3 regions of the Rhodococcus sp. NPDC057297 genome follow, and region 3 is predicted to be linked to each of the others. Evidence: riboswitches for the same ligand, from Rfam matches in the RefSeq annotation. Region 3 holds a riboswitch; each other region holds the start of a gene.
The links. Region 3 has a riboswitch for cobalamin ahead of ACFULT_RS14110 (magnesium chelatase subunit D family protein). Riboswitches for the same ligand answer to the same signal wherever they lie in the genome.
Positions count from the first base shown of each region.

Region 1: it holds a riboswitch for cobalamin, as region 3 does, so the genes downstream of both, ACFULT_RS01075 (ABC transporter substrate-binding protein) here and ACFULT_RS14110 (magnesium chelatase subunit D family protein) in region 3, are expected to answer to the same signal.
Region 2: it holds a riboswitch for cobalamin, as region 3 does, so the genes downstream of both, metE (5-methyltetrahydropteroyltriglutamate--homocysteine S-methyltransferase) here and ACFULT_RS14110 (magnesium chelatase subunit D family protein) in region 3, are expected to answer to the same signal.

Region 1 is NZ_JBHUZE010000001.1:223,750-226,008, reverse strand. It holds gene ACFULT_RS01080 (hypothetical protein) at 1-617, opposite strand, end outside; cobalamin riboswitch at 769-894, shown strand; gene ACFULT_RS01075 (ABC transporter substrate-binding protein) at 1,027-1,971, shown strand; gene ACFULT_RS01070 (FecCD family ABC transporter permease) at 1,974-2,259, shown strand, end outside.
Region 2 is NZ_JBHUZE010000002.1:83,616-85,874, reverse strand. It holds gene ACFULT_RS06260 (3-deoxy-7-phosphoheptulonate synthase) at 1-704, opposite strand, end outside; cobalamin riboswitch at 907-1,144, shown strand; gene metE (5-methyltetrahydropteroyltriglutamate--homocysteine S-methyltransferase) at 1,272-2,259, shown strand, end outside.
Region 3 is NZ_JBHUZE010000004.1:143,228-145,486, reverse strand. It holds gene ACFULT_RS14110 (magnesium chelatase subunit D family protein) at 1-1,494, opposite strand, end outside; adenosylcobalamin (AdoCbl) riboswitch at 1,537-1,688, opposite strand; gene ACFULT_RS14105 (GNAT family N-acetyltransferase) at 1,699-2,175, opposite strand; gene mqo (malate dehydrogenase (quinone)) at 2,188-2,259, opposite strand, start outside.

The DNA.
Region 1 (2,259 bases), on a different contig from region 3:
AGTATTCCGATCCAATGGTGTCCGGGGCGGACGGGTCGAAGCCAGGACTGCAGACGTGCGCGCACTGCCTGGTCGAGATGGGGGAGGACGCGACGGAAGTCCAGTTCGTCCTGTGCCCGACAGTGTTTGGCCTTGAACAGGAACACCACTTCGGGTGTGGAATAGGGGACGCCGTCCGAGGTGTGCCGGATCATGACGTCGTACGGCAGGGAGATCGCCGGGTTACGTCGGTACACCCAGTGGTCCCCGGCGTGTGGTTCGCGAAAGACGTCCAGCCGATAGGTGCCGGCGTCGTCGCGCAGCCACGTCTGGAAGTGACTGTCCAGATGGTCGGGATACGGCCACAACCGCCCGTCCCCGACGACATCCCACTCGTAACCGTCGAGCGCCAGGGATATCTCGCCGAACCGATGTGCCGGCACACCGATCTCCACGTCGCTGTGAACGCGAGCCGCGTCGTCGGTGAACAGCTCGAGCGCCCATCCCGCGGTGATGCACCACGGTGCTCGAACGGTTGCCAGTCGTTCCGCCACATCGAAGGGTGACCAGGCGGCCCACCGCGAGTCGGCTTCGGCGTCGGAAATCGGGCGGCCGACGGACAAATCCACGGCCCCCATCATGCCTTCTGCAGGAGCGAAAGCGGATTTCAGTCAGTCTGACTGACCGAACGCCACGTTCGGTTCACGAACAGGGGCCACGTTCGGTCCGGGAACAAGACGAGAGCTGAACGACCGGGTCGAGGGGAAACGTCAAGGGGGGTTAAAGTGACCCCAGGGTCGCTTGTGTGGTGATCTGTGTGACGGGTGAGGGAATCCGGTGTGAATCCGGGACTGACGCGCAACGGTGACCACGAGTGTGGGAGTCCGATCGCTTGCCTGTTGCAGCGTATGTCCCGCGGCTCCGCGAACAGGGCCCTTAGTAGGAAGTTTGCGCCACCTCATGGCTATTCGTGTCCCCCTTGGTGTTGCTGTGCTGTCAGCAGCTCTTGTTCTGTCTGCTTGTTCTTCCGGTTCCGAGTCGGAGGCGGTGCAGGAATCGTCCGGCAATTTTCCGTTGACCATCTTCAACTGTGGTCAGGAGGTGGTGATCGATGCGCCTCCGCAGCGAGCGGTGTCGCTGAATCAGGGGTCGACGGAGATTCTGTTGAGTCTCGGTTTGGCGGATCGGATGGTCGGGTCGGCGACGTGGACGGATCCGGTGCGGGAGAACCTGGCGGCGGACAACGAGCGTGTTCCGCGTTTGGCGGACAACAAGCCGTCGTTGGAGGTGGTGCTCGACGCCGAGCCGGATTTCGTGTCGGCGTCGTTCGGCGGGACCCTCGGGCCTGGCGGGGTGGCGGAGCGTGGTCAGCTCGAGCAGCTCGGTGTGCCCAATTACCTGTCGCCGACGGACTGCAACGGCAAGACCGACGAGAGCGTCAATTCGGATGGTGCTCGTACTCAGCCGTTGGAGATCGAATCCGTCTACCAGGAGGTTCGTGATCTCGCGGCCATCTTCGACGTGTCCGAGCGCGGTGAGGAGTTCGTCGCCGAACTGCAGGAGCGGTTCGAGAAGGCGTCGGGCACGTTGAATGCGTCGGGCACCTCGTTGGTCTACTGGTTCGCCGACACTGCGACGCCGTACATGGCGGGGTGCTGCGGGTCGTCGGGCATCATCACCGATTCGGTGGGCGCGGAGAACATCTACTCGGACACCACCGACGAATGGCCGCAGGTCAGCTGGGAGTCGGTGGCGGACCGCAACCCGACGGCGTTCGTGCTCGCCGATTTGAGCCGCCGGTCGCTGGCCGGTGACGCCTTGGATTCCAAGATCGAGTTCTTGGAGACCAACCCGGTGACCCAGCGCCTTCCTGCCGTGACCGACAAGCGCTACATCGTCGTGAACGGGGCGGATCTGAATCCTTCGATCCGCACCGTCGACGGCGTCGAGAAGGTCGCTGCTGCGCTGCAGGGCTGGGGCTTGGCGAATTGACCGTGCCCCAGGCGGAGCCGTCGGTACGGCGGAGCTTTCTGCTTCCGCTGCTGCTGATCGGCTCCGTCGTTCTGGTGCTGTCGATTGCAGTTGCGATCACGATCGGACCGGCGGATCTGTCGGTGGCCGATGTCTACCGAATCACGTTCGAGCACATGGGGTTCGGAAGTTCCGGCGTGAGCCGGATCAAGGATGGAATTGTCTGGGAGCTTCGGCTCCCGCGGACGCTGCTGGCCGCAGTGTGCGGCGCCGGTCTGGCTCTGTGCGGCGCGATCATGCAATCGCTGC
Region 2 (2,259 bases), on a different contig from region 3:
TCCGGGTTGCCGGTGGTGCGAATCAACGCGGCCTGGCCGTCCAGATCGGTGCCGGGGAAGACGTGACTCGACGCCGCCGCACGGGTGCCGTCGACCGCGACCTGGATGTCGCCCTCCGTCGAGTTCTTGATGCCGACGGGCATCGACAGCGCACTGCACAGTTGCCGGTGAACCTGGCTGGCCGCCGTCCGGGCTCCGATCGCGCCGTAGCTGACCAGGTCCGCGATGTACTGCGGCGTGATCGGGTCGAGGAATTCACACCCGACGGGCAGTCCGAGCGCGGAAATGTCGACCAACAGCTGACGCCCCACGCGCAGTCCGGAATTGATGTCGAACGAGCCGTCGAGGTGCGGATCGTTGATCAGACCCTTCCAGCCCAGCGTCGTACGCGGCTTCTCGAAGTAGACGCGCATGACGATGTGCAACCGATCGCCCAGCTCGGACGCTTTCTCGGCGAGCTTGCGCGCGTACTCCATCGCAGCCTCGGTGTCGTGCACCGAGCACGGCCCGACCACCACGATGAGACGGTCGTCCGCGCCGTTCAGAATGTCGACCACACCGGCGCGGCCGCGACGAACCGTCGACGACACCGCGTCGTCGGCGGCGTGCTCACGTCGTAGTAACGACGGCGCCACCAGCGGGCTGATGCTGATGGTGCGCTGATCGTCCAACGACGTATCGGTAGGGGTGACAGCTGTAGTCATGAGAAATCCTTTTCGATTCTCAGACCGGCCCTCGGAGAGCTCCACGCACGCTTCGAGCCGGTCTGCATCCGGCTCGTGGGGTGGGGTCTCAGCGCATGGCGTCGCTGGCTGACCCACCCGGGGCCGGCCTGCTAAACCAGAAATACGTGCGCTGCATGGAACAGACGGTAGCACGCCTGTCCCCGGGGGCATGCGCGGCACTATGCTCATGCGTGCAGTTGGTTCGCCCAGCGGTCGTGAGGAGCCCCGAAGACCACGGACGGCGACGCAAGAGGGAACCCGGTGAGAATCCGGGACTGTCCCGCAGCGGTATGCAGGAACGACCGCCGTCATATGCACTGGAGAAGCCTCTCTGGGAAGCGACGGCCAGTAGGTGCGGCCTCCACCCGAGGACCGCGTGCTTGCGAGTCCGAATACCTGCCTTCTGTGCTGCGCACGCCGTGCGCAGCGGTTCACCGCCCCGTGGAATGGGCGAGTCGACCTGCAGCTGGTGTACGTACATGGGCTCGGTCGTCTCGCGCGCTCGGTGGTGATCCACCCACGTGTGACGTACATGGAGAAATGCCAGTGACATTCGAATTCACCGCCACGATTCTCGGTTCACCCCGGATCGGACCGCGACGCGAGCTCAAGCGCGCAGTCGAGTCCTACTGGGCAGGCACGATCGACGCTCCCGCACTGGAATCGGTGGCCAAGAGCCTCCGTGAGGACACCTGGACGGCGTCGAAGAACGCCGGTCTGGACTCGATTCCGGTGGGCACGTTCAGTTACTACGACCAGGTTCTGGACACGGCGGTCATGTTGGGGGCGCTTCCCGAACGCGTGCTGGGCATCGAGAGCGAACTCGATCGCTACTTCGCGGCCGCTCGCGGCACCGAATCTGTTGTGCCTCTGGAAATGACGAAGTGGTTCGACACCAATTACCACTATCTGGTGCCCGAGATCTCATCCGACACCACGTTCACCCTGCACCCCGAGAAGATCCTCGGCGAGCTGGAAGAAGCGCGGACGCTGGGCATTCCGGCACGACCGGTTCTGGTCGGCCCGGTGACGTTCCTCCTGCTCTCCAAAGCCGTCGACAGCACTGCGCCGCTCCTGGACCGCCTCGAGGAGATTCTGCCGCTCTACGCAGACCTGTTGACGCAGCTGGCCGGCGCAGGAGCCGAGTGGGTTCAGATCGACGAACCCGCGTTGGTCGCGGACCGGACGCAGGACGAGATCTCCTCGGCGAAGCGCGCGTACGACTTCCTCAGTGCACTGGAGACCAGGCCGGCGATCCTGTTGGCGTCGTACTTCGGTGATCTGGGCGACGCGCTCCCCGTGCTCGCATCGACCGGCATCGAGGGGTTGTCGATCGATCTGACCGCACCGGGCACCGTGGAGCAGCTCGCTTCGGTACCGGCTCTGGTGAACAAGCGCATCGTCGCGGGCATCGTCGACGGCAGGAACATCTGGCGTACCGATCTGGACAAGGCTCTGGCCACGCTCGCCAGTCTGCTCGGTAGCGTGGGCGCCCTCGCGGTGTCGAGTTCCTGCTCACTGCTCCACGTTCCGT
Region 3 (2,259 bases):
CGCGACCTTGTCTCGGCGCTGGTACGCATCGCGCAACAACGACAGAACTGCACCGGTCACCGCGGAGAGACGATCCCGTGCCGCCATGGAACCGGATGCATCGACGACGAAGACAATGAGGTTGCCTTCGCGGCCTTCACGCACCGCACCCCGGAGATCGGAAGGCTGCAACACGAATCGGCCGGACTGTCGACCTCGCGCGACCTGGGACTCCGCGGCAGCGAACAGTGTCCCCACGAGGTGCAGTCCCTTGCCCGGCTCCGTCGTCGACCGCACGACGCGTCCCTGCGGGGAGCGCGCCCTGGACCTACGACCCGGGGCTCCCTCCCCGACGCCGGGAACCTCGATCGATCGCGCACGAAACTTCTCGCCGGGTGTTGCGGCGTCCCGCTCACCCGGTTTTCTCTCGGGGGCGTCGGGCTTGTCCGTCGACGATGTGCCGGACTGTGGCCCGGGATCGGGCTGCGGTTCGCCGCCACCGTCGTCTCCGCCACCGTCGTCTCCGCCACCGTCGTCGTCGGGTCCCGGATCCGACTCGGCGGAGGACTCCGCCTGCTCGGCGGCATCCCGCATCGCGTCGTCGAGGGCCGACTCGTCGATACCCGGTTCGTCGAAGGGATCTCGCCGACGCCGGTGCGGCAGTGCGAGTTCTGCAGCGACCCGGACATCGGATTCGTCGACGGCGTCGGCGCCGCGCCAGGCGGCGTGCGCTGTCGCCGTGCGAGCCACGACCAGGTCGGCTCGCATACCGTCGACGTCGAAAGCGGCACAAAGAGCGGCGATTCGGCGCAGCTCGGTGTCGTCGAGCACCACGTCGGCCAGTGCCGCCCGGGCGTGCACGATCTTCCGCGCGATCTCCGCGTCGGAGTCGGAGTACTCGGCCGCGAACTTCTCGGGGTTCTGTTCGTAGTTCAGTCGCCGCCTCACCACGTTCATCCGGGTGTCGACATCGCGGGACGCGGTGACCTCGACCGCCAGTCCGAACCGGTCGAGCAGCTGAGGACGAAGCTCTCCCTCTTCCGGGTTCATGGTTCCGACGAGCACGAACTGGGCTGGGTGCGAATGAGACACACCGTCACGCTCGATGTGCACGCGGCCCATCGCCGCTGCGTCGAGCAGGACGTCGACGAGGTGGTCGTGCAGCAGATTGACCTCGTCGACGTAGAGCACTCCACGGTGCGCCGCGGCGAGCAGGCCCGGCTGAAACGCACGTTCGCCGTCGCGCAGCACTTTCTCGAGATCGAGCGAGCCCACCACGCGATCCTCGGTTGCACCGACGGGCAGTTCGACGAGCCGTGCAGGCCTGGTGACACCCTCGTCGTCGACGGCGGGCAGCAGAGCGGCCAACGCCCGGACGACGGTGGATTTGGCGGTCCCCTTCTCGCCCCGGACCAACACGCCGCCGATACCGGGGTGCACTGCGCAGAGGATCAGGGACAACCGCAGCTGCTCCTGGCCGACGATCGCACTGAACGGATAGCCGGGCTGCTGCACGAGAGAACTCCTTCGTCCCGGCGGACTCCGCGCCGGAGAGGTGACGGCCCGCCGGTCCGGCGGGCCTGCTGCGAAGTTGTGCGGTGATCTGACTTCGGCGCTTCGGCCCCACGGGACCGAAGCACCTACACAGTGGCGGGACCGTGCCTGATTCACACAGGACTTCCCCGCATCAACTTCCTGATCGTTCGACGACCGGTGAGGTTACGCCTCGCTCCACGGAGTTCCGCCCCCGCGACGCATGGGTGTGTGCGGAATTCCGTCCTCGAGCACTTCCTCCCCGTCGGGAAGGAATCCGTGCTTGGCGTACATGTCGACGAGGTAGCTCTGTGCGTTGATGCGGCACGGCGCCGAGCCCACCTCGGCGAGCGCTGCGCGCAGAATGCGAGTGGTGTGGCCCTGTCCGCGCGCGGACCGCTGCGTGCAGAGCCGGCCGATACGAAATGCCTTCTCACCGTCGTCGTGCTCTTCCAGCAGGCGCAACGTGCAGACGACCTCGCCGTCTCGTTCCAGCCAGAAATGCCGCGTCTCGGAGAGGAGGTCTCGACCGTCGAGCTCAGGGTAGGCGCACGCCTGCTCGACGACGAAAACCTCGACACGCAACTTCAACAGGTCGTACAACGTCTTGTTGGACAGGTCCAGAGCCCAGGAACGCTTGAGGGCAGCCGCTTGCGTAGTCATCAGCTCTTGCTATCACACGCCGCTGGGCTGTGCGACCTGGGTGGTCTGCCCGAGCTCGAGGCGAGCCGACGTCCAATCGAAGAC